DNA from 3 places in the Desulfovibrio inopinatus DSM 10711 genome. Region 3 is predicted to be linked to each of the others. Evidence: predicted binding sites of a transcription regulator. Region 3 holds the regulator's gene; each other region holds the start of a gene.

Region 1 (5,694 bases), on a different contig from region 3:
CAGCGACTGATTCAACGAGCTCTTCCCGCTCGACCGATTCAGTCTCTCCATCATGAGCGGTGGTCTCCACCACTTCTTTAGCTTCCCCTTCGGCTTCAGGAGCCTCAGGCGCTTCAGATGTCTCAACGGGTTCCATAACATCGCTTTCAGAGGTATCGTCCTCGATGTCTCCACTCTCGTCCTGCGTTGCTCCGACCGGGCGCCGGGATACTTTGCGTCGTCTGACAATGACATCGGGCTTGACCTGGGTGTCGATCACCTCGGTCTGGGCAACGCTTTGGCTAATGCGAGATCTGACCTGGTTCGCTTCGTCTTCGGTCAGGGTTCCCATGTGGGATTTCACCTGGATACCGAGTTCGCGAAGCGCCTGGATCATTTCCTTATTGCTGATGCCAAGCTCTTTTGAAATGTCCTTGACCCTAACTTTACTCACGTTCAAGCTCCCCTTTCCACTTCTTGCGCCAGCCCGTATAGCGTGGAAATTTTTCCCGGCATATAGCGTCGTTACATACGTAAAAGCCTCTGCCGGTCAGACGGTTCTCGGGATCGATGACCAGCCCGGGCCCGCATCGACCCGCGTCAACGACCACGACATGACGCGTCAACTCGGTTTTATCAAAACGGCGGCGGCAAATAACGCATGTACGTTGCGGGCGGCCAACCGATGTCTGTGCTTCGACCATAATTCCTAATTAAGACAAACCAATTCCAGTGAACTTGTAATCAGTTACACTTCGGGTTGCGTGTCGATATTCTCACCGTCCGCTTCATCGGTCGGCGTCACAACGTCTTCTTCAGCAGCATCATCAGCTGTTGAAGTATCGGAAGCAAATTCTTCATCGTTTTCACTGACGTTGTCACTCGTATCGTCACCACTCGGTTCGTCGGATTTATTCACCATAAAATTAATCGCTGCCCGCAGGTTGCTCAATTTCACGTCGTTGAGACCAACCACACGAGCTAACTCTTCATCCGTGGCGGAAGCGATCTGATCCACACTTTCAAAGCCAGCGGCAAGAAATTGGTCTATGCCGATTTCAGCCACACTTGCCAACTGATCAAGGCCTTTTCGTGTAACATTGAGTTCAGAATAGCGGCTTTCTGTAAAGATATCGATCTTCCAGCCAAGGAGTTTCGCTGCCAGCTTGACGTTTTGTCCCTTACGTCCGATTGCCAACGTTAATTGGTCATCAGGAACAACCACCTCAAGGACTCGATCTTCGTCGTCAACCATGATGCGCGTTACGCGTGCCGGAGACAGTGCATTCGCTGCAAATGTGGCAACATCGGGGCTCCACACGACAATATCGATGCGTTCCCCACGCAATTCCTGAACAATGTTCTGAATGCGGGAACCACGAATACCGACACAGGCGCCTACAGGATCAACGTCGCGGTCCTTGGACACGACGGCAACTTTGGCTCGAGATCCCGGATCGCGGGAGACTGCCAAAATAGAGACCGTTCCATCGGAAACTTCGGGAACTTCTCGTCGGAAAAGAGAAATCATATAGTCGGGGTGCGTCCGCGAAACAATAATCTGCGGTCCACGTCCCGAAGGAAGCACTTCGATGATGAACGCCTGGACACGATCGCCGCGTTTGTACCGCTCGCGCGGAATTTGCTCTTCTTTGGGGAGCAAAGCTTCGGTTCGCCCAAGATTGATGATCCATCCTGAACGATCTCGACGCTGAATAATTCCGCTGACGATTTCGCCTTTGCGATCTTTGTACTCTTCGTAAATAATTTCCTGTTCAGCATCGCGCATGCGTTGAATAATAACTTGTTTGGCTGACTGCGCGGCAATACGCCCCAAGTCTTCGACTTGAAGCTTAAAGCCAAGCTCGTCGTCCAGCGCGACGTTGGGATCATGCTGCTTGGCGTCTTCCAGATTAATCTCGGCGGTTGCATCCTGGACTTCTTCAACAACCACCTTGAACTGGTAGACTTCAATTTCGCCTTGTTCTTCGTTGAAGCTGACTTCCACATCCAGGTTTTCGCCATATTTGCGGATGACAGAAGAACGCACGGCTTCTTCGATAGTATCGATCAACAGGTCTCGATCAATACCGCGATCTTTGCTTATCTGATCAATGGCTTTTTTCAGTTCCAGTCCCATCTGGTTGTCTCCGTTGTCCTCTCGCTGGCCCGTATGGGCTATGCGGCGAATTCTGCCGCTATACTCACGTCAGATATTCAACGTCGGTATGCGAAAGCGCTTTGTCATCATAAAAAACGGCCGGCCCAAAGGCCGGTTCCGTCTAGAAATTCGGCACAAGCCGGACCGACTTCACTTCGGCCCACGGGAAATGCAAACGAGCGCCATCCACTTCAAGCACCAATATGCCATCATCAGCGGTTATGGCATGCCCTCGAAATTTTTTTCTGCCGTCACGCGGCTCAAAAAGCATCAGTTCCATATCTCGCCCCAAAAACGGCACCACCTGCTCAAGAGAAAAAAAACGACGATCCAATCCAGGTGATGATACTTCAAGGCGATAGGAACCGCGGATGAAATCCTCGACATCCAAGGTAACACTGAGCTGTCGACTCAATTCCGCACACTGGTCAATGGTGACACTTTCAGCCGCGCCTGAAGCTCCAGCCGGTGTATCAATAAATATACGCAGCACACCACCGCGCCCCCCGCCAAGCGCCGCATCTACGCCCCACAGGACAAGATCGTGCGCCGCGAGAAAAGATGTAGCCAATTCGGCTATGCGACTGGGGATATCGATTTTTGCCACGTAAAGAACTCCATCAAAAAAAAAAGTGGACCGTACAGCCGGGCCCACCCCCAAAACATGCCCCTTTGCATCATAAAAGACGCAAGAACACCAAAGAGGTCTGGTCTGGAGCGGGCGACGAGGATCGAACTCGCGACACCAAGCTTGGGAAGCTTGTACTCTACCAGCTGAGCTACACCCGCTCGAACTCGGAAGGATAACAAAAGGCACACGAATGTCAAGTGCCAAGCACAAAACACCTTCAGGACGGCTACAACACCAAAGTCCGAATAATACAAAAGAAGAGTGCGCAACACAAGACCCTCTTCTCTTTATTAATCACAAGAACATTATTTCGGCCTGATTCTTGCCATCCTCCTGAAGATTCCGAAACGAGCGTCAAGAAAACGTCTCAACATGATAGCAGTTGGAATCTTTTATTTTTTTGTGTTTATCCGCACCCTACAGCGAGCCCGAAACATCGAGAATCTCAAAAAAATAGCATAACACACTGATATTACAACACTGGCAAGATTAGTGCATGGACTGATGCGGGAGGAATGTACACCATGGATCAAAGCAGCTTATCAGCCCTGTATGGAGCGCTTTCCAACGAATTGCGCATGAACACCATCACCAATAATTTGGCGAATGCCAATACGTCTGGATACAAGAAGGATCGCCTCACATTCGAAGATACATTCATCCGATACGCACATGACTGGGAACCCAACCCCAGACCAAGCATACGCACCAAGAAACTACTGCCCGACTCATATGTCGTTGCGAAACCAAGATTGGCACTCCAGACCGTCGATTTCTCCCAAGGACCACTTCAGGTCACGGGGAATAAGCTCGATTTGGCTCTAAACGGTCCCGGATTCTTCAAGGTTCAAAGCGATGAGGGCGAAATGTACACCAGAAACGGTGAGTTTTATCGCTCGAATGAAGGCATTCTGGTTAACACCGAAGGCTACACCGTGCTTGGTGATGGCGGCGAAATCGAAATTCCTGACGGCAGACGGATTGATATCGATCGTGGCGGTCGCATCTTCGTTGATGGAGCTCAGATCGGCACCATTGATGTGGTGAGTGTAGACAATGAAGAAGGCTTGATGAAGGTCGGCCAAAACCTCTTCACTCCCAAAGACGGCGCCGCTGTTGGTGAAGCCGCTGTCGATGTCAACGAAACGACGGTCAACCAGGGATACTTGGAAAAGACCAATATCCAGGTGGTCGAAGAAATGGCGCACATGATTGAAACCCAACGCGCCCATGAAGCCTACACCAAGGTGCTTCAAACCACGGATACTCTCGATAAATCGACCATTTCGAAAGTTGGAAACCGCAGCTAACGGCTGACAGAAACAAGGAGGACTCGCCATGATGCGCTCACTTTGGACGGCCACTACCGGCATGGTCGCGATGCAGACGCAAATCGACACCATGTCGCACAACCTGGCCAACGTGAACACCATCGGCTTCAAGAAAAGCCGGGCTGAATTCGAAGACCTTATGTACCAAACCCTCAATGTCGCCGGGACCGAAACCGAAGGTGGAGGCCGCATTCCTACCGGGTTGCAAGTTGGTATGGGTGTACGACCGACGACGGTTCACAAGTTCTTCACGCAGGGTGATTTGCAGAATACCGGCAACCAACTCGATATCGCCATTGAAGGTGACGGTTTCTTCCAATTCGACGTGAATGACCAGCTTGCCTATTCCCGAGCCGGATCACTCAAGCTCGATCAGGATGGACGCATCGTCAGTGCAAATGGTTACCCATTGCAGCCCGAATTCACCGTGCCGACTGAAACCAAGAACATTGTCATTACCGAGTCGGGAACCCTCTCGTGCATTGCCTCCGATGGCAGCGAACTGGCGACGACCGATATTCCTCTCTACACGTTCATCAACCCTGCAGGTCTGACCGCAATGGGCCGCAACCTGTATATTCCGAGCGAAGCCTCGGGTGATGCCCAGGAGCTTGTACCGGGGACGGACAATGCCGGCCTTCTCGTTCAAGGCTACCTGGAAATGTCCAACGTACAAATGGTGGATGAAATGGTCGGTCTGATCACGGGGCAACGTGCTTACGAGGCCAACTCCAAAGCCATCACCACTTCGGACCAGATGCTGCAATCAGCAATCAACATTAAGCGATAAAGACGGAATAACCGCAAAGGAGTCGCCAATGCGCGCTTGCACACTCATCACCGCTTTGACCATTTTGACGGCGCTCGTTTCGCTCGCCGCCCCCAGAGCGAGCGCAGCACAGGCCTTCCCTATTCAAATCGCCCAGGCGGCCTGTGTTCTGGGCGACACGGTTCACCTCGGCGAAATCGCCGCTCCAGCTGGACAATTCGACGCAAACGAATGGAACCGGCTGGCTGGTCTGCGACTCTGGGCTGCCCCTGCAGTTCATGGGCAGCAGCTTATTTTGAGCAGAGCCCAGCTGCGCGAAATGATCTGCCAGGCATTGGATAACTCCGCTGCAGACCTTCGTCTGCCGAATAGTTTAACCATCCGTCGAGGCGGTCGCGTTATAGGTCGAAACGAAATCCAACGAAGCATAGTCGAATTTTTGACGCCAAGCCTGCAGAAGCTCGACGGCGAAATCGAACTTTCTCAAATGAATACCCCTGACTTTTTCTTTCTTGATGACCCAGGCGATTCCCTGGCCGTCAGCCAGGTTAGCGATATTAATCCAGGACGCGTTACCGTACGCGTCACCAGCCGCACCGTTGATGGACGCGACATCAACAAGATCAATGTCAGCTTCCATATTGCTCAATGGAAGCAGGTCCCTGTAGCCAAACGACCATTGCGTGCTGGTGAAGGCATTGATCCGGCAACCATGATTGCTTTTGCTCGCCAAGACGTTTCAAAATTGGACGGAAAACCATGGGACGGCAAGGGTGGCCCGTGGCGAGTCAATAGGACCGTCGGCGCCGGCGGAGTGATTTAT
Region 2 (5,694 bases), on a different contig from region 3:
TACGTACGTGCTTCGAGAATGGTGATATTGCCGGCTTCGATATCGGCCAGATGTCCGCGTAAGCCATCCATGTCGAAGGCGTCGTGGAGACATTCACGCCATGCTTCGAGCACTATGGGAAAGTCGGGAAGTTGGCGGACGGTTGCGAGCATTTTCTTGGCGCGAAGCCGCGTCAGCCAGAGCGGGGTGCGTTTGTTGAACCCGGCACGGGGTAAGAGCAGTGCCCGACCGGCACATTCTCGAAAGCGAGTCCCGAAAAAGCCCGTGGAGTCCAGGCGAGCTGCCACAAGTTCATCGATGTTGTCCGGATTGAGGGATCGCAAAACAGCTTGAAGGTCGAGTTCGTCTGGTTGTTGGAGTCCGGCGAAAACGAGCAGGTCATCACCGGCGAAAACCGCCGTTTGGCAGCCGGTATGACGCAAGGCTGCAGCCTCCAACGCCAGGGCAAGAGGGCGAGTTTGCGGGAGGCCCCACGGACAATGCAAGCTGAGTTGACCACCGGGGGCGCCGCCAGCGGCCAGACTGGCGCGTTCGATAACGATGCGAGTCGAGCCTGGAAGTTCCGTTTTCAAAATTCGACGCTGGGTTTCGAGAAAATCCAAGAGGCGTTCAACTGCGGGCGTGTCGAGGCCGCTCCTCTTCATAAGATCGTGGGCAAGGTCGGGGGCGTCGCGTCGTTCGTCGAGTTCGGTCAACAACGTTGCGACATGTGTTGAAAAATGGGTATCGCGACCACGCTGTTCGCCTTTATAGAATGGAGCCGGCGCATTGGATCGGGAAGCCGGTTCGGCAAGTACATCAGCGGCCGTGATGTCGGTAATGCGCCATAACCCGGCACCGAAAGGGAATGTTTGTCCTATGGTTGCTTCCCAGACAAATTCTTCATCCAACTCCCCAATAATGGATTTGGTCCCGGCATGACGCAGGCGGAAATACCCTCGATCCGGGATAACGCCGCCGGAAAGAAAGACACGTCGTGCCGACGACGGTTTCGCTGAGATGGTGTTATCGAGTCGATCAAAGTGGACTTGTGGCGTCAATTCGGCCAGTCGCAGATGCTCAAACCGGCCGGCCAGCATATCGATAACGCCATCGAATTGTCGGCGACTCAAGGTGTGGAAGGGGTAACTCAGACGTAATTCATCGAAAAGCGTATCACAATTGCGTGGTTGGGTGCAGCTCATGGAGACAATGATTTGTGCCAGCACATCGAGCGGACCGAGGACAGGCCGAACCGGTTCGATGTCGCGTTGAGCAACGGCCATCCCGAGTGCTGCGGCTTGAAGCAAATCAAGGCCATGGCTGGGATAGAGGGTTGCGTGGCTTGTCTGACCAACGCCGTGGCCGGCTCGACCAATGCGTTGCAATGCCTTGGAGACAGACGGCGGTGTTTCAACAAGAAGCACTTCGTCGAGTTCCCCGATATCGATGCCGAGTTCCAAGGAGTCCGTGGCAACAATGGCTTTGAGTTCGCCGTGTTTGAGTCGGGTTTCAACACTTTGCCGAATAGCCTTCGACAAGGAACCATGGTGGGAAAAAGCAACCGGCTCTATGTGGTCGGACGGCTGTTCGTTCAAGAGCCGAGTGAGGCGTTCACACAAACGGCGGGTGTTGGTGAAAACGAGCGTGGACCGATTGGAGAGAATGCGCGGCACCATACGAGCGGCCATGGCATCCCAAACCGGTATATCGGATTTGGGTAAGATTTTGTCCGAATGGCTCGGCATGGGATCGGAAATCGTCAGTTCAAGCCCGTGAGATGTTGTGGGGTCCGGGGACAGGACGGTCATGGGACGTGGAACAACACGGCCATTCGCTTGACGAACAAATCCTCCGACAAAGGCTGCAGCGGTCTCACGCGGTTGAATGGTGGCTGACATGGCAATACGTTGAAAGTTGCCGCTCAGGGCAACAAGTCGATCTACATTGGCCATGAGATAGGCGCCACGTTTGTTTGACATGACGGCGTGGATTTCATCGAGAATGACCATGGATAACGCGGAAAACAGGTTGGAACCCGGTTGTGTGGTCAACAAGATACCAAGACTCTCCGGCGTGGTGACAAGAATTTCAGGCGGTCTGGAGAGCATGCGACGCCGTTCGGACGACGGCGTATCGCCGCTTCTCGTCATAATGCGTACAGAATGAACGGGCTGTTCCGCTTGGGCAAACGCTTCAGCAATGGCACGGGCGGGCTCACGTAAGTTTTGGGCGACATCCGTATTCAGTGCTTTGAGCGGGGATATGTACAGGATGCGTACCTCGCCGGGAGAGAACGCTCCGGTCGCGAGTTGGTTCAGCCCATAGAGAAATGCCATAAGGGTTTTACCTGACCCGGTTGGAGCGCAGGCCAGTACGTGATCGCCACGGGCAATAGCCGGCCATGCCTCAGCTTGAATCGGGGTGGGGGAGCCGTATGTCTTGGAAAACCAATCGGCAATGAGGGGATGGAAAATATCACGTAGACTCATGTTGATAGACCTTGAAGAATAGCCAGAGGAACGTTGCAAGAATAATTGATATTACCATGGATATGCTTCTGAGGCTATGGTATTGGGCAGTATGAAGCAATGGGATAGTGCAATCGTGGAGAAGAGAACACAGAGGCAATCGAGCAAACGGCGTATGGTACGCTTGGCAGCTTTGGGTCTCGTTTTAAGTCTGATTTTTTTAGGGATAACCGGAATTGTTGTCGATACAAAAGGGAATATTCCATGGGATGTGGCATTTTCTCAATGGATGAAAGGAAAACGCACGATCGGCATGGGGGATACATTTTTTTTGATAACGCTTTTCGGCAAATGGTTCGTGACCGTTCCTGTGATGGCATGTGGCGCATGGGGCTTGTATCGGTTGGGTGATGCTATTGCAATGCGGGGCCTGTTGGTGAGTGCCGGTCTCGATTATGTATTGACCAATGTCGTGAAATGGCTCGTGAAACGACCGCGTCCGAGTGGCGCCGTATATAGCGAATCATTCTATTCTTTCCCCAGCGGGCACGCCAGTATAGCCATGGCGTTGTACGGATTTTTCGTGTATCTTTTGTTGACTCGACGCAAGACAGGTGTTTCTGGAGGCGGCATCGTTGTACAATGGGGCTTGGTTGTCTTTGCCGTACTGATTGTCGCTCTTGGAGTAAGTCGCCTCTATCTTGGCGTACACTATCCGACCGATGTTGTTGCCGGATATGTTTTAGGGGGGATATGTCTCGTTGTGGGGGCATATAGCATGGAAAACGGACGCTCGACAGATCGCCAGGTCTGAGGAGGATATCATGAGCCAACGGAAGAAAGATGACGAGATGGTCGAGTTGGAACAAGAGTCCGTTGACATTGACGAGAGAGATGACATTGATGAAATGACGACGTTGTTCTTGGGAAAATCGACAAGCGGACCGGTCGGTTTTGACCTGGATGCAGACATGGAAGCACGTATGACCACGTGTGTGTCATCCACGCTGCAATAATTTATGCGTCATTTTTTTTAGAATTGTAGACGAGCTTGAGGTAACGAATACCTCCGACGAGATGCGCGTTTGGCAGGCTCTCCCAAAGCGTATGTATTTTATCGAGCCTGAAGTAGTTGCGAGCATCTTCTTCTGTATCCCATTCGGAAATAATATTGAGTTCGTTGGGGTTCTCAAGACTTTTGAAGATTTGAATCTGTCGACAGCCGCGTTGTTGTAATAAAGACGGTGTGATTTTTTCTTCAACAATGTAGATCAATTCTTCGATATTCTCGATATTTATGCGGACAATGGTATGCATGACATATCCTTTGGAATGCGGTTGTGATCTCTCTTTGTGAGGTTGAACGTGCATACTAATCCGAAAGTTTGCTATTCGACAACGCCCAAAACGCGAGACAGCCGCCTCTATTGGGAGGCGGCTGTCTCGCGTTTTGAACGTTGTCGAGCAGGCAAAGAGGTTTACGGAAGGGCGGCGGTCACATCGTCAAAAGCTTTCTTCAGTTTCGGTCCAAGTGCGGCAACCGAACCAACGATAACAGCAGCGATCAAAGCGGCGAGCAGGCCGTATTCAACAGCGGAAGCGCCTTCGTCGTCTCGCAAAAAATTCATCAGTGCGTTCATGGTAAACTCCTTGTATTAAAAATAAAGTTGTATCGTTCTCGTTACGTTTTGATTGGTATAAAGCACGAGTTGTGCCAAAAAAGCGCAGATTTCTGTTGAAATGTGAAATGTATGTTTTTCTATTTAATTTTAGTGTGTTATGTGAAAAATAGATTTGTTGCCTTGAGAAAACGATCACAGTACATGATGTATTACCTCCGTTCGATCACATTGTAATGGATCTACTCTCGGGGAATAATGGAGTGTCAACACAACGTGGATTGTTTTTTTACTATCGCTTGATGAAAGATATGAAATAAAGAAAAAGGAGTTGTTCATGTCTGTCATAAATCTTGAGTCGGCACTGAAATCGTTTGAAGAATTTTGGAGTCCGCGCATCGTCGGGCAAGTGAACGATGTACATATCAAATTGGCAAAATTGCAGGGAGAGTTTGTTTGGCACAGCCATAAACAAGAAGATGAGTTGTTTTATGTCATACATGGCCAACTGGTCATGCACTTTCGAGATCGGCAAGAAACGCTTCGTCCCGGAGAGATGATTGTGATTCCTCGTGGAGTGGAGCACAAGCCGGTATGTGCTGAGGAAACACATGTCCTTCTTGTGGAGCCGGTGGCAACGGTGAATACTGGTGATGCTGGCGGAGATCGGACGGTCGCACCGGTTTGGGTCGATGGTGCTGGTCCAGGAACGGTGTAGCGGAACATTAAAAGAAGAAAAGGGGTACGGTAATGCGTTCTGTATGGAGTCTTCTTGGCGTGATTGTTCTGTGTTTTTGTGTACAGACGGCGTTCGCTGGCCAATATAGCGTCGCTGGTGTGGACGACGATGCTGTGGTCAAGGATTTTGTCCTGAAACTGAAGGGAATAGTAGAAAAGAATGATGCGGCTGCGTTTGCTCAGATTCTTTCATATCCGTTGACAGTTCGTAGCGACAACGGTGTCGTGGCGACCGTCAAGAACGAGAAACAAGCCGTGCAGAAGTATAGCGTGATGGTCAATGCCAAGGTCAAGCAGGCCGTGCTTTCGCAGGATCCGGATACATTGTTCGCAAATTATCAAGGTATCATGATTGGAGACGGTGAAATTTGGCTTAGCCCCGATGAACACGGGCTGCTTAAAATCATTGCCATAAACCAGTAGCCCCCATTCCAAATACAAAACGCGCCGCATTCGTCAAAGCAAAGCGGCGCGTTTTTCTTCATAACCGTTTCGACAATGCTTAGAACAATGCCGGCGTAAAAACCTCGTAGAGCAGCAGATCTTCTGTGACATTGAAGATACGATGCTTGGCTCCTTTCGGGACACATACAATGCTTCCCGGTTCAACCGGAAATTCACCTTGGCCTTCAACAAACATGGTCCCTTTGCCCTGGAGCGGGAAGGCGATGTCCACCTGTTCGGCATGGGTGTGCTCAGGCACTTCCTTTCCGACAGGAACGCTGACCAGCACACAGGAGACGTCCAGTCCATGTGCGGCCTTCGTCAGCATGAGTTGGAGATCGACACCCTCGGCAACAGGATGGGGTTTCTTCGCGATCTCGTCCAATTTTTGCAGAATCGTCATAGCCGGTTCTCCTCAAGTTGCTCGTTGCGTCCCGTGCACC
Region 3 (5,694 bases):
GGGCTTGATGGTGCCGATTCCGAGGAATTTAATCCGACATGTGCTGATCCGGTCATTTATCTGATGAAGGAATGGTACGATTTCAGAACAAAGAAAGTGGAACGCCGCGACGAAGATTCGGCCAAAGGCGGAACCATGCGGCTCGGCGCCTATCCATGCAAGGTTCGAACTGGAACAAAGGCGTACGAAGCGTACGGCGTTGAAGAAATTTCGGAACGCCATCGGCATCGTTTCGAATTTAATAAAGCCTACTACGACGAACTCGAAAAAGCAGGCATCGTGTTCAGTGGGGTGTCCCCGGACGAAGAGCTTGTTGAAGTCATCGAATTGGCTGACCATCCCTGGTTTGTCGGCAGTCAGTTCCATCCGGAGTTTAAAAGCCGCCCCATGAATCCACACCCGTTGTTTCGCGATTTCGTCAAAGCCGCCAAGGTGTATCATGGGTAAGGCCAATGCATGTGGTGAGCTTGGGGTGCGCTTGGGAGCAACGGCATGAGCGATGGACCCAAAGTGATTGACCCAAAGTTGGCAGCCAAGCGCGTGAAACTGTTTGTCATGGATGTCGATGGTGTCTTGACCGACGGTGGCGTATACTATGATTCGCAGGGTGGAACCGTTGGCCGCCGCTTTAACGTGCAGGACGGTCTGGGCATTAAAATTGCTCAGGCCGCCGGCTTGGATATGGCTGTTATCAGTGGATTGCGGAGTACTCCGGTCGTCAAACGCATGGAAGAACTTGGCATCACGGAATATCACGGCGGGCACCTTCACAAATTACCAATTCTTGAAGGCATTTTGGAACAGCGAGGATTGGACTTTTCCCAGGTGGCATTTCTCGGTGATGACTGGATTGATGCGAGCATCCTCAAGCGCGTCGGCCTGCCGATGAGCGTTCCGAATGCACAACCTGAAATCCTTGAGATGGCTGCGTGGATCACGACACGACGAGGAGGAGATGGCGCCGTACGAGATGCTATTCGTTTCATTCTTGATGCACAGAATCGATGGGAACCGATGTGGCGACACTGGTCGGCATAATCATCACTCAAGGCTCGACAGGATTGATGAAGGGGAGTACTAGCTTCAAGGCATCTTTTTTGCTATGAAGACTCTCCCAGCGTAGAGGATGGTGTGCGCGTGTTGTCGCATGCTGTCCTGCGCGAGAATATGAAAACCAAGACGGATTATGGCACTCGAACTCAGACAACAACTCAAGCTGTCCCAGCAACTTGTTATGACGCCGCAATTACAGCAGGCGATCAAATTATTGCAGCTTTCACGTGTGGAACTCCTTGAGACTGTGCAGACTGAGATGTTGGAGAATCCTCTCCTGGAAGAAGCGGCCGAAGAGGAAAAGATTGAAAGAGCCGCACGCGACGAGCGTACCATTGACGCCAATACCACAGATGGCGCGATGGAAAAAGAGCTTCTGAAGAACGCGGAGTGGGACGATTATCTCGGCGATTTCTCCAGCACAGGCAAACAGGCGACGATGCGGGAATTCGAGACTCCCGAAGAAGGCATGTCGTTTGAAGCCCGATTGTCGGCCAAGACGTCACTGGAGGGGCATTTAAGCTGGCAGTTACGGTTATCCAACCTAACCGACCATGAGCTTGCTATCGCAGACGTCGTTATGGGCAACCTTGATTCGGCCGGCTATCTGCAGGCGACCATCAAGGATATTGCCGATATGGCCCATGCAGCGGAAGACGAGGTAGAGCGGGTTTTGCACCGAATTCAGCGTATGGATCCTATCGGTGTTGCTGCACGGAGTCCGAAAGAATGCCTGCTCGTTCAGCTCGAAGTGTTGGAGTATGACGACCCTGTTCTGCTGGAACTCGTCAGCGAACACCTCGAAGACCTGGAAAAGCGACGGTATAAGCCGCTCACAAAGAAGTTCAAGATAACGATGGATGATGTCAAAGAATATCTCGATATCATTCAATCACTCGACCCGTATCCAGGCGCAAGTTTTGGGTCGGGCGATCCTATCTATGTGAGCCCTGACGCTTTCGTCTATAAATACGATGATGAATTTGTTATTTTGTTGAACGAAGAGGGCTTGCCGAAACTTCAACTCAGCTCCATGTATGACGAAAATGCGCGATCCGGAGGAGATAAAGATTACCTCCAGGACAAAATGCGTTCTGCCATGTGGCTCATGAAAAGTCTCTACCAGCGACAGCGTACGTTATATAAGGTGTTGGAAAGCATCGTGAAATTTCAACGGGAGTTTTTCGAAGAGGGCGTCGGAAAAATTCGGCCTCTGATTCTGAAAGACGTTGCCGATGACATCAGCATGCATGAATCGACGGTTAGCCGAATCACGACAAGCAAGTACGTCGCGACGCCACACGGCATTTTCGAGTTGAAATTTTTCTTCAATAGTGCGCTAGGCCTTGATGATGGTGGTTCGGTTGGCTCGGAGTCTGTCAAAGCATCCATCAAACAGCTTATTGCCAATGAAGACCCCAAGAAGCCCATGAGCGACGATGCCATTGCGGACATTTTGAAGGAAACGCTCAATATCAATATTGCGCGCCGGACGGTGGCAAAATATCGTACAGCCATGAATATTCCATCGTCATCTAAACGTCGCCAAATTTTTTGACCTTGAGTTGAATTCGCAGGACATTTGTGGAGGATGTATGAACATCAGTTTTACCTTCAAGAATTTCGAGCCGTCTGAACAATTGCGCGATTACGCTGCGAAGCGGTTTGAAAAGCTTGATAAGTATGTGGTTAATACGGACAATGCCGACCTGCAGGTTAATCTTGGTGTCGAAAAGACCCGTCAGATGGCCGATGTTGTCTTTACGACGGATCGTACACATATTTCAGCCTACCATGAGTCCGAGGACATGTATGCTACCTTGGATTTGGTACATGATAAGTTGGAAGCCCAGCTTCGTAAAATTAATGAGAAATTGAAGGAGAGACGTCGGGGTGAGCGATTGGCGTCGGTCCGGACTCATTTTTTTAGCTATGATGACGATCAAGTTGGGAAAAGCGAACGCCAAATCGTTGCGATCGATAATTATAGTCCGAAGCCTATGAGCGTGGATGAAGCTGCAATGCAACTCGATACGCTCAAGTATGAATTTCTCGTATTCTTCAATTCAGAAACTGAGCGTATCAATGTCGTTTATCGCCGTAAAAGCGGAGATTTCGGCCTGATCGACCCTGGAGTGGAAGCGTAGATGCAACTGGTAGACTTTTTGGACAAAGATCTGCTTCTTCAAGATATCAAGGCGCAGACGAAGAGCGAAGTGCTGGCGGAATTGGTTGGGCCGCTCAAGACTCGATGGCCCGATCTCGATTTGGAACGGGCACGCCGTGTTTTGCTTGAACGCGAAAGCCTTGGCACCACAGGGATTGGTGACGGTGTCGCCATTCCTCACGGCAAACTTGATTCTATCGATCAGGTGGTCATTGTCGTCGGGCGGAGTTTAGCAGGTCTTGATTTCGATGCTTTGGATCAGAAACCGTGTTTCATCTTTTTTCTGGTTCTCGCACCGGAGCCGGTGGCTGGATTGCACTTGAGAATTTTGGCCCATATTTCTCGTCTCTTGTCCAGTGAATCTTTTCGATCCTCATTTGTGAATGCGAAGGACAAAGACGCCTTGTGGGATGTCTTGACGGGCGGCGTTTGATTCTTTGATCTCCATGTTTGTCTGCACTGATTGATCAAAGAGAATGCAGCTCCAATCTACCTGGGAAAAAGGAGGTGAGGGTGAGTGCGCAAGATCTCCCCGTTGTGATACTGACCGGCCTGTCCGGGGCAGGAAAATCTACAGCTCTTCGAGTGTTCGAAGATCTTGGGTTCTACTGTGTGGACGGATTGCCGACAGCATTTTTATCCGAGCTCCTGCAGTTGTTCGATACTGAGAAAATGCAGCGCTACGAAGGGCTGGCACTTGGTCTCGATATGCGCCAGCTCGATATTGGTGAAGATGCTCAAAAGACGCTTCTGCGTCATGCCCGCCACCATCACGCAACCCAAATTATCTTCCTGGAAGCTTCCACCCACGAATTATTGCGTCGATATGCCTCCTCGCGTCGTCCTCACCCACTTGAGTCGAGGAATCTCGGGTTGGAACAAGCTGTTGAACAAGAACGGCTTACAATGATGTCAATCAAAGACGCATCCGATCTTGTCCTCGACACAACACATTTTTCTGTTCACGACTTGCGTCGCCGTCTTCAAGAAAAGTGGACAGCCATGGAAGGTAAAGAGGCTTCGCTCAAGGTACATATTATGTCCTTTGGGTTCAAATATGGTCTTCCCTCCGAGTCCGATCTTGTTTTTGATTTGCGCTTTTTACCCAATCCATATTTCGACGAGGCATTGCGACCATTTTCAGGAAAAGATGCAGTGATTTCTGAATTTGTTTTGGGAAAAGATCCTGGGATGTCTTTCTTGGAGCGCCTTTCTGATTTTCTTCTGATGCTTTTACCGATGTATGCTCAGGAAGGGCGATACCGTCTGACATTGGCTTTGGGCTGTACAGGAGGACGCCACCGGTCGGTTTCTGTGGCCGAGGCAATTTTTGACAGACTGCAGACAGCCGGATACAGTGTAAGCCTGGAACATCGAAATATTGAACAGGGTTAGCTGGTAAAACGAGCAGGCGCCCGAGGGAGGCGGTTCGCCATGGACGAAGCCGCAAAAGACACAGGTCAGGTTGGCGTAGTTATTGTTACGCATACGGATTATGGAGCGCGACTCCTCAAAGCTGCCGAGTTCATTATCGGTGCGCAGGATGCTTGTCGTAGTGTGAGTGTGGATATGACACACGAAGTCGATAAAATCCTGGTGGCGATGAAAACGGCGATCAAAGAAACAGATACCGGTGCTGGTGTTCTCATCTTGACCGATATGTTTGGCGGCACGCCAACGAATTTAAGTCTCTCCTTACTTGGGGAGGGGAATCTCGAAGTGCTGACCGGGGTTAATCTTCCCATGCTGATTAAGATTCTTACTTCTCGGCAAAAGCCTTTGCAGACGCTTGCCTCTGAAGCCAAAATCGCCGGTTGTCAGGGGATTGTCGTAGCGGGCGAGGTTCTCAGGTCAAAAGTGGCTGAGGGCTAGGTATGTTTTTTGTGCGTGTCGACAATCGTCTTGTTCATGGCCAAGTCATTGAAACATGGCTTCCTTTTACACGCGCCAGGTTGATTGCTGTCGTCAATAACGACATGGCAAGCGATATCATTCGACAAGAGATTGTCTCGTTGGCCATACCAACTGGTGTTGAGATCGCTTTTTTGCCAGTTGACAATGCCGCGATGTTTTTCCATCAGAATCGATTTTCCTCGTCGGAAGTTCTTGTGTTGTTCTCAAACTGTACGGACGCCAAAACAGCATACGAAAGCGGCTTTCATTTTCGTTCTATCAACCTTGGGAATCTGCATTATGGTCCGGGAAAACGACAGGTCTGTCGGCATGTGGCGCTGAGTCCAGACGATGAAGTCTCGTTGGCATATTTTAGCGATCATGGTGTGAAAATCGATTACCGGTGCGTTCCCACCGATCCTGTGCAGGTACGTCAAGCATGAATGATTCCTGGCAGTGGTGGACTCTCGTCAGCCAATTTTTGACAGTTGGTTTTTTTTTACCGTTTTTTCGGCATTCCGTTTTCTCATTAATATAGCAATCGTTGAACGACCAATTCTTGTTGGCTACATCTTTGGAGC

Evidence for each region. Region 3 encodes sigma-54, which starts transcription at its own class of promoters, with help from an activator protein. Its sites were predicted from a motif close to CTGGCACGGNNNNTGCTT; they were not measured.
Region 1: flgF (flagellar basal-body rod protein FlgF) is a predicted target of sigma-54. The motif match lies at 3,252-3,269, and genes of this name have one in related genera.
Region 2: G451_RS33640 (Flp family type IVb pilin) is a predicted target of sigma-54. The motif match lies at 4,151-4,168, and genes of this name have one in related genera.

Annotation. Positions count from the first base shown of each region.
Region 1 is NZ_KE386878.1:52,591-58,284, reverse strand. It holds gene infB (translation initiation factor IF-2) at 1-433, opposite strand, end outside; gene G451_RS0120740 (YlxR family protein) at 426-683, opposite strand; gene nusA (transcription termination factor NusA) at 728-2,119, opposite strand; gene G451_RS33845 (ribosome maturation factor RimP) at 2,262-2,747, opposite strand; tRNA gene G451_RS0120725 (tRNA-Gly) at 2,854-2,929, opposite strand; gene flgF (flagellar basal-body rod protein FlgF) at 3,296-4,081, shown strand; gene flgG (flagellar basal-body rod protein FlgG) at 4,110-4,892, shown strand; gene flgA (flagellar basal body P-ring formation chaperone FlgA) at 4,921-5,694, shown strand, end outside.
Region 2 is NZ_AUBP01000012.1:157,778-163,471, reverse strand. It holds gene G451_RS0111375 (DEAD/DEAH box helicase) at 1-2,471, opposite strand, end outside; gene G451_RS32680 (phosphatase PAP2 family protein) at 2,587-3,264, shown strand; gene G451_RS0111365 (hypothetical protein) at 3,275-3,466, shown strand; gene G451_RS0111360 (antibiotic biosynthesis monooxygenase family protein) at 3,468-3,767, opposite strand; gene G451_RS33640 (Flp family type IVb pilin) at 3,929-4,090, opposite strand; gene G451_RS0111350 (cupin domain-containing protein) at 4,407-4,787, shown strand; gene G451_RS28945 (hypothetical protein) at 4,820-5,230, shown strand; gene G451_RS0111340 (cupin domain-containing protein) at 5,310-5,654, opposite strand.
Region 3 is NZ_AUBP01000026.1:15,589-21,282, reverse strand. It holds gene G451_RS0115475 (CTP synthase) at 1-447, shown strand, start outside; gene G451_RS0115470 (KdsC family phosphatase) at 493-1,038, shown strand; gene rpoN (RNA polymerase factor sigma-54) at 1,187-2,611, shown strand; gene hpf (ribosome hibernation-promoting factor, HPF/YfiA family) at 2,649-3,200, shown strand; gene G451_RS0115455 (PTS sugar transporter subunit IIA) at 3,201-3,653, shown strand; gene rapZ (RNase adapter RapZ) at 3,728-4,615, shown strand; gene G451_RS0115445 (PTS sugar transporter subunit IIA) at 4,655-5,092, shown strand; gene G451_RS0115440 (PTS sugar transporter subunit IIB) at 5,095-5,556, shown strand; gene G451_RS29730 (PTS sugar transporter subunit IIC) at 5,570-5,694, shown strand, end outside.